One region of the Thioalkalivibrio sp. ALMg9 genome, then DNA from elsewhere that is predicted to be linked to it. Evidence: predicted binding sites of a transcription regulator. Region 1 holds the regulator's gene; the other holds the start of a gene.
The links. Region 1 encodes LexA, which represses DNA repair genes until DNA is damaged. Its sites were predicted from a motif close to TACTGTNNATATNNACAGTA; they were not measured.

Region 1 (7,685 bases):
CGATACGGGGATGGAAGTCCAGTTCGGTCAGGGTGTCCCGCGCCTGGTCGCGCAGGGCCTCGAGGCCGCCGAACAGGCGGCGGCTGCGCCCGACCTCCACCAGGATGCGCTGTGCCTCCGGCTCCGGGTGCACGTGATCGGAGAACCGCAGCAGTACGCCGGCCAGCATCTCCAGTTGGGCCTGCAGGGTGTCCGGGGCATGCTCGACCAGTTCCGGGGTATCCAGCACCGCCAGGGCATCCCCCAGCGCCATGCCGGGGCGGGCACCCGCCTGGCGGGCGGCGCGGTTGGCGGCGTGCACCCGGGGGGCAGGGTCGGATTCCACCACCAGCAGGGGGCGCTGCAGCCGCCCGGGGTCCGGCTCCGTCCGGGCCAGCGCGTCCAGCGCAAGGTGCGGCAGGTCGATTGCCATCCAGTGTTCCTGCCGCGGCCGGGCGGCGCGGTTGGCGGTATGCGTCTCCGGTGGCCGGGGTGCGGTGACGGGCAGGGCTGCGGCCGGAAGCAGGCTCAGTTGTTGTCGGACCGGCTCCGGGTGTGTGGTCGCACGCGAGGGACGGGCAGGCTGGCCCATCTCAGGCCTCCGGTGGTTCGGGAACCTGCAGGGGGTGGCCGGAGCGGGCCCAGTGGCCGGCCCCCTTCAGGCAGTGCAGTTCCAGGCCGGAGGCCGCGGGCTGCCAGCGCAGGCGCTGGTGGGCCGGCGAGGGCTGTGCCGCGGCGTTTGGTGGCCGGTACAGGATCGCGCAGGCCCGGCTCTCGCTGGCAGCCAGACGCAACCGGCGCAGCAGGGCCGTCTCCACGGGGCCGCGCAGCCAGGCGAGCAGGACGCCGAACGCCGGGTCGCGCAGGCACTGCTCGCCGGCCCACAGGGTGTCGCGATCATGCTCGGTATGGATCAGCAGGACCCGCTCCGGCGGGATGCCGAGTGTCTGCCAGCCGGGTAGCCAGGGCGTGGCCGGCGGTGCGATCAGCGCGATCCAGTAGCCCTCGCGGCCGCAGGCGGCGAGCATGGGGACCAGCAGCCGGGTCTCGCCACAGCCGAACGGGGCCCCCAGCAGTTCGATCAACTGGCCGCGCGGCCAGCCGCCGCCCAGGGCCCGATCCAGCTCCGCATGGCCGCTGGGCCAGACCGGGGCATCCGTGGCCGGAGCCGCACTGCGGCCGCGCCAGAGCGCCGGGTGGTCGAGCAGGGTATCCAGCGCGCTCATGGCTTAGGGAAACACTGATTCATGTACACGCTCGCGCTCGAGTCGCTTTTGCGTGCGAACAAGGCGCGGTGACTGCGGTGCAGTCATTCTGCACAAGGGAGCCGCAACGCCGTTCCCGCGCCCGTTTTCATCAACAACGGGCGGCCGAGCCCCTGCCTTCAATCGTTTGTGGGGTTGGCGCCCCAGGTTCCCCGATCCTGCGTTGCGCCCCGAATCCATCAAAAACGGGCGGGTAGAACCACTACCTGTTGCACGACGCGCCTGGTCTCGGAAAACCTGGGGTGCCAACGCGAGTGTGTACATGAGTCAGTGTTTCCCTAGGCCTGCGGGTCGAGATCGCGCAGCACGCCCACGCCGATGCCCTCGATGGCCAGGTCCTGGCGCTCGAGGTCGATCTCGATGGGGGCGAAGTCGGGGTTCTCCGGGAGCAGGCGCACCTTCGGGCCGTCCTGCGCGAAGCGCTTGACGGTGACCTCGTCCTCGATGCGGGCGACCACGATCTGGCCGGGCCGGGCCTCCGGGGTCTGGCGCACGGCCAGCAGGTCGCCGTCGAGGATGCCGGCGTCGCGCATGCTCTCGCCGTGTACGCGCAGGAGATAGTCCGGGCGGGCGCGGAACAGGGCGTCGTCGACCCGGTAGTGGCGCTCGATATGCTCGGTGGCGAGGATCGGCGAGCCGGCGGCGACGCGCCCGACCAGAGGGAGTTCGGCCGGTGCGCCACGGGCGGCGCCCGGCAGGCGGATGCCGCGGGAGGTGCCGCCCAGCAGTTCGATCGCGCCCTTCTTCTCCAGGGCCTTCAGATGGCACTCGGCCGCGTAGGGCGAGCGGAAGCCGAAGGCCCGGGCGATCTCGCTGCGGGTCGGTGCCGTGCCCTGGGTGGCGATGGTCTCGGCGATGTAGTCGAAGATGGCTTGCTGGCGTGCAGTGAGCGACACGGGGCACCCTCCGGTTACTGTCTATATATACAGTACAGGGGTGGCTGGCGCGAGGACAAGAGCGGCGCATCCATCCGGAGTGCGTGTTTGCTCCTGACGGCCGGTTTGTTCCACCACGAAGTGCACGAAGAAGCTCAAGTGCGGTTGCACCACAGAGGATTACGGAGAAAACCCAAGGAGGTGTCGCGACCCGGGCGTAGGATGCTGTTGAGCGAAGCGAAACGCATCGATCCGCGAACCTCGCCACCCTTGGGATGGCTACACGATGCGATTCGCTTCGCTCATCACATCCTGCCGGCCGTTGCCTTTCTTCGTGCCTTCGTGGTCAACCCGCCCTGGGTCTTGAGGTGGTATTCAGGTGGGGGTGTAGTCCAGTGGCAGGGCAGTGCGGTCGACCACGCGGCGCAGCACGAAGCTGGAATGGACGCTGTCCACGCCCTCCAGTCGGGTGATGCGGCGCAGCAGGAATTCCTGGTAGGCATCCATGTCGGGGACGACCACCTGCAGCATGTAGTCCGCCGACTGGCCGGTGATCAGGTAGCAGTGCTGGACCTCGGGGTAGCTCGCCACGGTCTCCTCGAAGTGGGCGAAGCGCTCCGGGGTATGGCGGTCCATGCCGATATGGATCAGGGCGGTCAGTTCCAACCCCAGGCTGCGCCGATCCAGCAGGGCTACGCGGCTCAACAGGACGCCGGCCTGTTCCAGCGCACGCACCCGACGCAGGCAGGGGGAGGGGCTGAGCCCCACGCGATCGGCCAGGGCCTGATTGGACAGGCTCGCATCCTCCTGCAGGATCTCGAGGATGCGGCGGTCATAGCGGTCGAGTCGGTGTGGTTCGGGTTTCATGGTTGAATATTGCTCTAAAGTGGCTTTATTGCGCAAGGATAGTGCGCAACTATTGCGTTCTTAGGGAAAAACGCAAGGTTATGCCGGGGACAATGCGTTAGGATAATGCACAGATAGAAATCCGGAGCGCGGCACCCGACCACACGGCGAGGCCGCGCCCCTTACAGGAGACGAACACGATGGCCTTCGATCACACCAAGTACGCCCCGTTCCCGCCGATCGACAAGTCCGATCGGCGCTGGCCGGCCCAGCGCACCACGGCCGCCCCGCGTTTCTGCGCGGTGGATCTGCGTGACGGCAACCAGGCGCTGGTGCACCCGATGAGCGTGGAACAGAAGATGCGCTTCTTCGAGGTGCTGGTGGAAATCGGTCTGACCGAGATCGAGATCGGCTTCCCGGCCGCCTCGCAGATCGACTACGACTTTACCCGCCGCCTGATCGATGAAGACCGCATCCCCGAGGGCGTGTACATCCAGGTGCTGACCCAGGCGCGCGAGGACTTGATCCAGAAGACCTTCGCGGCGCTGGAGGGCGCCCCGCGCGCGGTGGTGCACGTGTACAACTCCACCAACCCGGCGCAGCGCGAGCAGGTCTTCCGCATGGATCGCGACGGCGTGCGCGGCATTGCCGAGAACGGTGCACGCTGGGTGCGGGATTACGCGGCGAAGTACCCCCAGACCGACTGGATCTTCCAGTACTCGCCGGAGAGCTTCTCCACCACCGAGCTGGACTTCGCGGTCGAGGTGGTCGATGCGGTGAATGCGATCTGGCGCCCGGACCAGGGCCAGAAGGTCGTGATCAACCTGCCGGCCACGGTCGAGTCCGCCACGCCGAACGTCTTTGCCGACCAGGTCGAGTGGTTCTGCGACCACGTGCAGTACCGCGAGCATTTCTGCGTGTCGCTGCATACGCACAACGACCGGGGCACCGGTGTGGCCGCGGCCGAGCTGGGCCTGCTGGCCGGGGCCGACCGCCTGGAAGGCACGCTGTTCGGCAATGGCGAGCGCACCGGCAACATGGATCTGGTCACCGTCGGCATGAACCTGTACTCGCAGGGCATTGACCCGACCATTGACCTGTCCGATATGGAGCGGCTGATGGACGTGTACAAGGAGTGCACCGACATGCCCATCAACCCGCGCCACCCGTGGGCGGGCGAGCTGGTCTACACCGCTTTCTCCGGCAGTCACCAGGACGCGATCCGCAAGGGCCTGGCGCATTACAAGGAGAAGGGCGGCCACTGGAACGTGCCCTACCTGCCGATCGACCCGAGCGACCTGGGCCGGCGTTACGAGGAGGTCGTGCGCATCAACAGCCAGTCCGGCAAGGGTGGGGTCACGCATGTGCTGGAGCGCGACTACGGCATCGAATTGCCGCGCTGGCTGGCGATCGAGTTCGCCCGCATCGTGCAGAAGGATGCCGAGACCTCGCAGATCGAGGTCTCCTCGAAGCGCATCCACGAGCTGTTCGAAAAGCATTACCTGACGCCGGTTACCGGCTGGGATCTGGTGCGTTACGAGATCGAGAAGGACGGTCCTGTGGTGCGGCTGGATGCGACCATGGGCCCGCCCGGGCGTGAATCCCGCCTGCGGGGCGAGGGCCACGGCGCGGTCGCGGCGCTGACCTCCGCCATGGAGGCCGAGCGTGGCGTGCAGGTGAAGGTCACCCACTTCGACGAGCACGCGATGGAGTCCGGCACCGAGGCGCGCGCCATGGCCGCCGTGGACGTGCAGGTCGATGGCGAACGCTCCGTGGGCGTCGCCCTGGGCGAGGACACCACGGCCGCCACCCTGCAGGCCGTGCTCAACGCCACGGGCCGCCGCCTGGGCGAGCGCGCCGTGGAGTCAGCCGCCGTCAGCGCCTGATCTCGCCGGGCCCGCGGGGCCTTTCCTGGCCCCTGTGGGAGGGTGCTTGCAACCAAGCCTCCCGTTCGCATCACAGCGGACGGGAGGCTTCGCGCCTGATCACCGCACGCGCTTCTCCAGCATGGTCTGCATGCGGGTCAGGCGTTCCTGGAGCTTGAGGGTTTCCTGCTGTATCTCGTGGATCTCCGCGTGCAGGGCCTGGTTCTCTTCGTGCACGCTGTCATGGATCATCTGCTGCTCGATCTCCATCGAGCGGTCGTGCATGCGCTGCATGGCGTCCACGATGATGGCGATGAACAGGTTCAGCACGGTGAAGGTGGCGATCAGGATGAAGGGCACGAAGAACGCCCAGGCCCAGGGGTAGATGTCCATCACCGGGCGGGCGATGTCCTCGGACCAGCCCTCCAGCGTCATCACCTGGAACAGGCTGTACATGGTGGCGCCGAGCGTGCCGAACTTCTGTGGGAAGGATTCACCAAACAGGCCGGTAGCGATGATCGCGAACACGTAGAAGATCAGCACCAGCAATCCCATGATGGAGATGATGCCGGGGATCGCCCGCAGCAGCGCCTCCACGATGAAGCGCAGCTTCGGCACCATGGAGACCAGGCGCAACAGACGCAGCACGCGCAGCACCGAGAATGGCCCCGAGGCCGGGATCAGTGCGATCCCCACCACGAAGAAATCGAACACGTTCCACGGGTTGCGCCAGAACCGCAGGCGGTAGACGAACAGCTTGGCCAGCACCTCGGCGGTGAAGATTGACAGGATGATGGCGTCCGCACTCAGGATCACCGGGCCGATCCAGCCCATTACGGTGTCCGAGGTCTCGAGCCCCAGGGTCAGGGCGTTCAGCAGGATCAGGCCAATGATGAAGCGCTGGGTCAGCCGGGCCTCGATAAAGTGTTCCAGGCGTGCGCGCAGCGTGGGGGTTTCGCTCATGGTGTCGAAGATCGTTGGAGTCCTTGGGGACGCGCAAGAGTAGGGTAAAGCCGGGGTTCCGGCAATCGCGCGAGCGCAAGCACGCGCCACGTCAGGAGTGCCTGGCAGACGGCACGAATGGACAGATTCCCGGGAACGGAAGGAGAGCACGGATGTGGGATGAACGTTACGCTGAGGACGACTACGTCTACGGCACTGAACCGAATGATTTTCTGCGCGCGGCAGTGGCCAACGTGCCGCGCGGGCGGGCCCTGTGCCTGGCCGAGGGGGAGGGCCGCAACGCGGTGTTCCTGGCGCAGCAGGGGTTCGACGTGCTGGCGGTGGACAGCTCCGCGGTCGGCCTGCAGAAGGCCCAGCGCCTGGCCGAGGACCGCGGGGTGCAGATCGAGACCCTGGTGGCGGATCTTGCCGACTACGCGATCGAGCCGGACTCCTGGGATCTGATCGTATCGATCTTTTGCCATTTGCCCCCGGACGTTCGGCGCCGCCTGCACGCCGAGGTGGTCGCGGGCCTGCGCCCGGGCGGGGTGTTCATCCTCGAGGCCTATACGCCGGCGCAACTCGAATGGGGCACGGGAGGTCCGCCCATTGCGGAGTTGATGATGACGCGGGAGGCGCTGACCGAGGAGCTGGACGGGCTGGAGTTCGAAGAGGCCGTGGAACGCGAACGCGACGTGATCGAGGGGCGTTTCCACACCGGGCGCGGCGCGGTGGTGCAGGTCCTGGCGCACAAGCCGCGGAACGACTGGGGCTAGACGCGGGCGCGCCCGTTCTTGGAGGTTGCCGGGCCGGTGTTCAGGCCGCTGCGGGCGGGACGGCCACACCCGCTTCGCGCAACCAGTTTCCCAGGGTGATCAGCGGTAGCCCCACCAGCGCGGTCGGGTCGTCGCCGCTCATGCGTGCGAACAGGCTGATGCCCAGCCCCTCGGACTTGAAGCTGCCGGCACAGTCCAGCGGCTGGTCCAGTGCAACGTAGCGCCGGATCTCCTCGGGGCTCAACTCGCGGAAGGTCACGGTGAACGGGACCTGGCCTGTCCGCACCATCCCGGTGGCCGTGTCCAGCAGGCACAGGCCGGTGTGGAACGTAACCGTTTCCCCGGACAGCGCCGCGAGTTGCGCCTCGGCGCGGACGCTGTCGCCGGGCTTGCTGAGGACCTGCCCGGCGTGGCTGGCGTTCTGGTCGGAGCCGATGACCAGATGGTCGGGATAGACATCGGCGACCGCCCGGGCCTTGGCCTCGGCCAGGCGCGCCACCATCGCCTCGGGCAATTCATGCGCCAGAGGGGTCTCGTCCACCGCCGGGCGCGCGGTCTCGAAGGGCAGATGCAGCCGCTCCAGCAGTTCGGCGCGATAGCGCGAGGTGGAGGCGAGGACCAGTCTTCGTGCGGTATCAGCCATCGTCGCCGTCGATCTCGATCAGGGCGTCGTCCGGATTGGCGGCGGCCCCCTTGGTGATGTTCACTGCGGTGACCGTGCCGGACACGGGGGCGGCGATTTCCGATTCCATCTTCATCGCCTCCAGCACCAGCACTGGCTGCCCGGCCTCGACCTTGTCACCCTCGGCCACCAGCACGTCGATGATGGTGCCGGGCATGGAGGTGGTGACGTCGCCCGGCCGGGTCGCACGGCGCGACTTCTTGCCTCCGCTGCCCCCGCGGCTGCGTTCGGCGCCGCCGTTGCCGGCGGTCTCGATGCTGTCCAGGGTCTCGATCTGGACCTCTTCCGGCATCCCGTCGACCGTCACGTACATTGGGCGGGTGTCCTCCCGGTGATGGCCGGAGCCGTTGACCTGGATGTGATAGGTCTCGCCGTGGAAGGTGACGTTGAACTCCACCGGGGCCGGGCAGCCGGCCTGGGTGTTCTCCGGCAGGTTGAGCGGTTCCGGGCTGAGC
Region 2 (7,685 bases), 500 kb from region 1:
CGGTTCCGGCCGGCAATCCGTGTTCGACCGCCACGCGTCGCAGGGACTGGTCGGATGTGCGGCTGCCTCCGATGGGCGAATACGACAAGGGCGCATCCAGCCCCACAATCGCGCCCGCGGGTACACGGTCGAGGATCGCCTGGTCATTGGCCCCCGCCACCAGCTCCAACAGATCGAGCGCCCCACCCTGTTCACGGAACACGGCGACGGAGGTATGCGCGGCACTCCCGGGACCGGACAGGTCCACCCCGATGATCGTCTGCCCCATTCGATCTACCTCGGCCCGCTTCTGACGAAGGGCCACCATCGCATCGATCCTGGCCGGGTGCGATCAAAAACGGGATCGCGTGGTCCGAAAGTAACCTTCACATACATGGTGAGCCGCGCAGCCAATGAATTCTCCGGATGTGGAACGCGACCGAACCGTCGATCCGAACGAGGTGGAGCGCTACCGCGCCCTGGCCGAGATGTGGTGGCAACCGGATGGCAGACTCTGGCCCCTGCACGTGCTGAATCGCCTGCGCACCGACTACATCCGGGATCAGCTCTGCCACTCGCTCGGACGGGACCCGGAAGCCGACCGCCCCCTGGCCGGCCTGCGCATGCTGGACATCGGCTGCGGCGGAGGCCTGTTGAGCGAGGCCATGGCCCGCCTCGGTGCGGACGTGCTGGGCGTGGACGTGGTGGACCGCAACATCGCCGCGGCCCGGCATCACGCCGACGAGCAAGGCCTCGATATCCAGTACGAGGTCAACACGGCGGAGGCCCTCGCGGAGCGCGGAGAAGACTTCGATGTGATCCTCAACATGGAGGTGGTCGAACACGTCGCGGACCTGCCGGCGTTCATGGGGAGCGTCAATCGCATGCTCCGCCGCGGCGGTCACACCTTCGTGGCCACGATCAACCGCAATCCGGTCTCGTTCGTGGTCGCCATTGTCGGGGCCGAGTACCTCTTCCGCATCCTGCCCCGAGGCACCCATCAGTGGAAGCGATTCGTCACGCCCCGGGAAACGCGGGACCTACTGGCACGGGACGGCCTGGAGCCCATGACGCAGACGGGGGTCAGGGTCAATCCGCTCAACCGCCGGATGTGGCTGTCACGATCCATGAGCGTCAACTACATGATCCTGGCGCGCAAGCCCATTGCCTGATCCGGCGCCCTCGCTCGCCGGACACGCCACCACGAGGCAGGAAGCACGCGACCCATGGGTGGCCAGCACGCTCCATTCCTCCACCACCAGATCCGCGGCCGCGAGCTGGGCGCGGAGATCCGCCTCGTAGGTCACGTGCCCGAAATCGATGGTCGTGATCCGCAGCAGCAGGGGCTTGAGGATCTCGACCCAGCGCGCCGGGTGGCGCTGGATGGTCTGCGTGAACAGGAACCGGCCGCCTGGCGCGAGCAGCCCCTTGCAGTGGCGCAGGGCCTGTTCCGGATCGGGCAGCAGCATGAAGCTCGCGGAAAAGTACACCACGTCGTAGGGACCACCCGCGTGGTCGTACACGGATTCCCGAAATACCGCGGCGCAGTCGGCCAGGGTTGATTCCTGCAACCGGCGCCGCGCCCGCCGGACGTAGTCGCCATCGATGTCGATCCCGGTCAGGTGCAACTGCTTGTGCCGCGCCCGCTCGGCATTGGCCAGCAATGCCCCCGCCGTGCCGATGCCCACATCCAGCACTCGCGCGCCATCGGGCATCCGCTCCAGGGCCTCCGCATACCAGCGGGCGGTCAGTCGCAGGATCAGGAGATCGTAGATCGCACTTCGCATCAGGCTTCTCGCCAAGGACCGGTAGGGCAGCGCGGCAGGGACAAGGGCCGTACGAACCCTCGCCAGGCCCTGCGCGCATCATCGCACCCAAGCAGACAGTCTTCCACGAACCTCTCGCCTCCCGGCCCGACCCATAACTGGCATCTTGTTTGCATATCGCTACAAGAGGGCGGAAACGTCATTTTTCCGTCGCCCGACGGAGGTCCCGCCCCTCGATGACGAAAAGGCAAAGATTGCCAAGGAGGGTCATAAGATGATCAATCTGTTCCTTACCCGACGCCAACTGTTCCTCCTGGTGCTGGGCACCCCGCTGGCCACGGTCCTGCTGTTCATTCTGGGTGTCTTTTCGGGCGCCGCGATCGGGGCCCCCGGACCGCTTGTCGCCGAGCCCGAATCGCCGGCAACCGAGAACACGGGCTCGGCGCCGGAATCCGGACGCGCCCGCGCGTCTTGGCTGGATACCCCGGCACCCTTGTCGACCCGCGCCGGCGATGACACCGCATTGCCACTCTTCTCGCCGGCTCGCCATTCCGGCCGCATTGAGCGGAAAAGCCAGGAGCCGTCGCTGGCGGAACCCACGCCGGAACGCCAGCATGAGCGGAGCGAAGCCGCCTCCGCACCCGAGGAGCTGTATTCCATCCAGGCCGGCGTATTCACCGAACTGGAAAACGCCCGGAAGCTGGACCGGACCCTGAAGGCCCGCGGGCTTGCCAGCCGCCTGGAGGTCGTGGACGGACCCGAGCCGGCCTCCGAACGCTACCGGGTTCGCATCGGCCTGTTCGACGCGCGCGCAGCCGCGATGGCCGCCCTCGAGGCACAGGAAGGGGATACGCTCGCGGATGCCTTTATCGTCGCGCGGCCGTTGAACCACTCCTGAAACGCACCTCAGTCCGTGCGCGGCAAGCTGCGCAGGTAGCGTTCCTGGTCGGGGCTTTCGATCGCGCCGGGACGGGCCGACCGGACCTCCCGGATGGCCGCCTCCGGCGCAAGCCCGCGTTCGATGAGGGTCAGGGCAGCAATGGTGCCCGCACGGCCCTGACCGCCCCCGCAGTGGAACACCACGCGCTCGCCGGCCCGCAACCGCTGGTGGACCTGCGGCCCGACATCCTGCCAACCCTCTTCCCAGGGCCGATCGGGAGCGGCCATGTCGCCGATCGGGAGATGCAGCCAGCGCATCCCCGCCGCCCGAACGGTCTTCCCGAGATCCGGAACACCCAGATCACTTAGCTCGGACCCCTGATTCAGGGTCACGAGCACGTTCGCACCCCAGTCCCACAGCGCCGCCAGATCCGCCTGCACGTCCTGCGCCGCGCAACTCGTTCCATCCGGCCGCTTGCCGGGGCAACGAGTCATGCCAATCGCCCCGCCCTCGGGCAGATGAATGACCCCGATGTCGAACGAAGGGGTCTGGCCGGCCTTGGGGGATGTCATGGCGTGCTCCTGCCGTGGGGGTCGGAATGGGTGCATCAAAGATAGGGACCAATCAGGTGCGTGATCCACCCCGCCAGGCGTCGCCGCAGCGGCCGGTTCTCCCAGTCCTCGATGGTCAGGCGCTCGGCATCGGCCTTGTCCACCTCGATCAGTTCGCGGATCTCGCGGGCGAAGCCTTCGTCCCAGATGTTCAGGTTGGCCTCGTCGTTCAGACGAAACGACCGGTTGTGCAGATTCGCGGAGCCGATACTGGCCCAGCGGTCGTCGATCGCCATCAGCTTGGAGTGGTACATGCGCGGATGATACTCGTACAGTTCCACCCCGGATTCGAGCATCGGCCGCCAGCGATTAACCGATGCATGACGGAAGAAACCGAAGTTCATGCTGTCGCCCGGGACGAGCACGCGAATACGGACGCCCCGGTCGGCCGCCTCCTCCAGTACCTCCAGGAACCGCGGATCGGGATAGAAATAGGCCGTACCGATCGTGATGTGCTCTTCCGCCGCGGCGATGGCATGCAGAAACATCAGGCGCACCCGGTGACGCCCCTCGCGCGGGGCACTGTTAACCATCTGGGCGTCGCGATCCCCCATTTCGGACAGCTCGGGGAAATACGCCTCGCCGGTGGGCATCCGCCCCGTGGCGTCCAGCCAGGTCTCCAGGAACACCGCCTGCAGATTGCCGACCACCGGGCCCTGGATGCGGAAGTGATTGTCGCGATAGCCATCGCGGTCGTCACCGTCAACCCAGGGATCGGCCACGTTGGCTCCCCCGATGAAACCGGTATGACCGTCCACCACCAATAGCTTGCGGTGCGTGCGGTGATTGAAGCGCGACAACTGGTACCAGGACGGCTCGCGCCAGCGCACCAGCTCCACCCCGGCCTCTTCCATGCGCTCGAACATCTCCGGGTCAGCATCGCGCGAACCAAGGAAATCCAGCATGGCATGCACCCGAACCCCGCGTTCCGCCGCACGCGCCAGGACCTCGGAGAAAATCGCCGCCTGCTCGCCCCAGTACTCGTACACCTCGAAGGTGACCGAATGCTCGGCGTTTTCGATCGCCTCGATCTTGGCCGCGTAGATGGCCTCGCCGTCCTGTAACAGGTCAATGCGGTTGCCGCTCATGATCGGCTGCTGCAGGAGCAGGCCCATGTCCCGCCGGAACTGCTCCGACGAAGTCCCGTACTCCAGCGCCAGCGGCTCTTTCAGCCGGTCCGGTTTCGGCAACGCATTGAACAGCACCACATTCCCCAGCGCAAAGATCAGGGCAATCAGCACCACCGGGAGCAGGACGTAGCGCATGGGGTCTCCAGGCACGCAGCGAATACATGAGGATTTTGGCTCAGTGTACACAGCCGGTTACAAAAACCGGCGAAGGTTCGTCAGGTGGCCTGTTATCCCGGCACCGCGTTGAAGCGTAATGGGTTGGCGATCCCCCCGGTCATTGTGGGACGGATTCCATATACTGTATATATAGACAGTATATGGAATCCGCAGCCCATCCCCCCACCCGCAAGCATGCCGGCGCCCCCCCGGCCTATGCCGAACTGACGACGCTCAGCAACTTCTCGTTCCTGCGCGGGGCATCGCACCCGGAGGAGCTGGTCGAAAGGGCGCAGGCACTGGGCTATCGCGCGCTGGCGCTGACCGATATCGCCTCGCTGGCTGGTGTAGTACGAGCACACTCGGCAGCAAAGGAATGTGGGTTACACCTGATCCTGGGGGCGACCTTCCGGCTGGCCGATGGCCCCACCCTGACGCTTCTGGTGCGCAATCCCACGGGATACGCCGCCCTGTGTCGATTGATCACTCGGGCCCGCGGCGCGGCGGACAAGGGACACTACCACCTGACGCGCGCCGACCTGGATGCCCTGCCCGCCGAGAGCCGCACCGGCTGGCACAGCCTGCTGCGGGTCGACGCCGACAGCCCAGGGACGGCGCTCGCCGCAGCGGCCCACTGGCTGTCCGGATGGGCCGCCCTAGGTCAGGGCCACCTGGCCGTGAGCCAGTTGCGCACCCCCGAAGATGCCACCCTGACGGCCCGCGCCCGGGCGCTGGGAACCGCCACTGGACTCCCGATCGTCGCCTGCGGCGACGTGCACATGCATCGGCGCGGGCGGCGCGCCCTGCAGGACGTGCTGACCGCCCTGCGCCTGCGTTCGACGGTCGCGGAGGCGGCGCATGAACGCTTCCCCAATGGGGAACGCTGCCTGCGCCCGCGGGCCGAGCTAGCCGCGCTGTATCCCGCCGCCTGGCTTGAGACCAGTGTGGCCATCGCGTGGGACTGCGACTTCTCGCTGGACGCGGTCACCTACCGCTACCCCACCGACCCGTTGCCGAAGACCATGACCCCGTCCGCCTACCTGCGCGAGGAGACCCTCAAGGGTGCTCGCCAGCGCTGGCCCGACGGCATCCCGCCGACAGTGCAGGAACAGATCGAACGCGAACTGGGCATCATCCGCGAGCTGGGCTACGAGCCGTACTTCCTGACCGTCTACGACATCGTGTGCTTTGCCCGCAGCCGCGGGATCCTGTGCCAGGGGCGCGGCTCGGCCGCCAATTCGGCCGTGTGTTATGCCCTTGGCATCACCGCAGTCGATCCCTCGCGCTCCAGCATGCTGTTCGAGCGCTTCATCTCCGCCGAGCGCGGCGAGCCGCCGGACATCGACGTCGACTTCGAGCATGAGCGCCGCGAGGAGGTGATCCAGTACATCTACCGGCGCTACGGCCGCGAGCGCGCCGCGCTGGCCTGCACGGTAATCCGCTACCGCCGCCGCAGCGCCCTGCGCGACGTCGGCCGCGCGCTGGGCATCTCGCGCGCGCGGCTGGACGCGCTGACCGCCAACCTCGCCTGGTGGGACGACGGCATCCCCGCCGAGCGCCTGCGCGAGGCCGGACTGGACCCGGACGGCGCCCTGGCCCGGCAGTGGCAGACGCTGACCGCCGAGCTGCTCGGCTTCCCGCGCCACCTGTCGCAGCACACCGGCGGCTTCGTGATCGCCGACGGCCGGCTGGACGAGCTGGTGCCCATCGAGAACGCGGCCATGCCGGAGCGCTCGGTGATCCAGTGGGACAAGGACGACCTGGACGCCGTGGGCCTGCTGAAGATCGACGTGCTGGCGCTGGGGATGCTCTCCTGCGTGCGCCGCGCACTAGAGCTGATGGCGCGTCACCGAGGCCGTAACTGGGGCCTGGCCGACATCCCCGCCGAGGATCCGGCGGTCTATCGCATGCTGCAAAAGGCCGACACCCTGGGCGTGTTCCAGATCGAGTCGCGCGCGCAGATGAGCATGCTGCCGCGCCTGAAGCCCACGAACTTCTACGACCTGGTAATCGAGATCGCCATCGTGCGCCCCGGCCCGATCCAGGGCGAGATGGTGCACCCCTATCTCAAGCGCCGCGCCCACCCGGAACGGGTGCGCTACCCAAATAGCGAGGTGAAACGCGTGCTCGGCCGCACGCTGGGCGTGCCGATCTTCCAGGAGCAGGTGATCGAGTTAGCGATGGTCGCGGCCGGCTTCTCCGCCGGCGAGGCGGACGGGCTGCGCCGCGCGATCGGCGCCTGGCGCCGCACCGGCCAGCTCGCGCGCTACCGCGAGCGCCTGATGGAGGGCATGCGCGAACGCGGCTATCCGGAGAGATTCGCCGAACAGCTGTACAAGCAGATCCTCGGCTTCGGCGAATACGGCTTCCCCGAGTCGCACTCGGCCAGCTTTGCGCTGATCACCTATGTCTCGTCCTGGCTCAAGTGCCACGAGCCCGCGATCTTCGCCTGCGCCCTGCTGAACAGCCAGCCGATGGGCTTCTACGCCCCGGCGCAGATCGTCGCCGACGCCCGCCGCCACGGCGTGGAGGTCCGCCCGGTGGACGTGCGTTGTAGTGACTGGGAGTGCACGGTGGAACCGCTGGCCGGGAGCGACGCGCTGGCCCTGCGCCTGGGCCTGAACCGCGTCGGCGGGCTGGCCCGTGACGTCGCCGGGTGCGTGGTCACCGCCCGCGTTGAGCGGGCCTTCGCGGACGTCCCGGATCTGGTGGCCCGCGCCAGGCTCACCCGCGCCCAGGCCAATCGCCTCGCGCGCGCCGACGCCCTGAAGGGCCTGGCCGGCAACCGCCACCAAGCGCGCTGGGCCACCGAGGCGGTGGAGGAGCCCCTGCCGCTGTTCGCCGAGGGACCGGGCGAGACCGTGCGCGAGGCCGACGTGACCCCGTTGCTGCCCCGCCCGGATGCGGTGGACGACCTAGTGCAGGACTACGCCACCCAGGGCCTGAGCCTGGGTCCGCACCCGCTGGCACTGATGCGCCCGTCCCTGGAACAGCACCGCCTGGCCACCGCCGCCCGGCTACTCGAACAACCCGGCCACAGTGGCGCCCGCTACGCCGGGCTTGTGATCACCCGCCAGCGCCCCGGCTCGGCCAACGGTACGGTATTCCTGACCCTGGAGGACGAGACCGGCACGCTCAACCTGATCGTCTGGCCGGACCGGGT

Region 2: a site for LexA is predicted at 4,663-4,682, ahead of F792_RS0111125 (error-prone DNA polymerase). Genes of this name have one in related genera too.

The regions. Positions count from the first base shown of each region.
Region 1 covers NZ_AQYC01000009.1:920,769-928,453, reverse strand. Annotated here, with positions in the region: gene F792_RS0113490 (DNA polymerase Y family protein) at 1-412, opposite strand, end outside; gene imuA (translesion DNA synthesis-associated protein ImuA) at 573-1,205, opposite strand; gene lexA (transcriptional repressor LexA) at 1,523-2,140, opposite strand; gene F792_RS0113475 (Lrp/AsnC family transcriptional regulator) at 2,495-2,986, opposite strand; gene F792_RS0113470 (2-isopropylmalate synthase) at 3,166-4,851, shown strand; gene F792_RS0113465 (ion transporter) at 4,951-5,793, opposite strand; gene F792_RS0113460 (cyclopropane-fatty-acyl-phospholipid synthase family protein) at 5,946-6,548, shown strand; gene F792_RS0113455 (nucleoside triphosphate pyrophosphatase) at 6,589-7,191, opposite strand; gene oadA (sodium-extruding oxaloacetate decarboxylase subunit alpha) at 7,184-7,685, opposite strand, start outside.
Region 2 covers NZ_AQYC01000009.1:423,841-431,525, reverse strand. Annotated here, with positions in the region: gene F792_RS0111155 (DUF429 domain-containing protein) at 1-307, opposite strand, end outside; gene ubiG (bifunctional 2-polyprenyl-6-hydroxyphenol methylase/3-demethylubiquinol 3-O-methyltransferase UbiG) at 393-1,151, shown strand; gene F792_RS0111145 (bifunctional 2-polyprenyl-6-hydroxyphenol methylase/3-demethylubiquinol 3-O-methyltransferase UbiG) at 1,098-1,766, opposite strand; gene F792_RS0111140 (SPOR domain-containing protein) at 2,020-2,643, shown strand; gene F792_RS0111135 (cyclin-dependent kinase inhibitor 3 family protein) at 2,652-3,197, opposite strand; gene F792_RS0111130 (phosphatidylserine/phosphatidylglycerophosphate/cardiolipin synthase family protein) at 3,233-4,501, opposite strand; gene F792_RS0111125 (error-prone DNA polymerase) at 4,684-7,685, shown strand, end outside.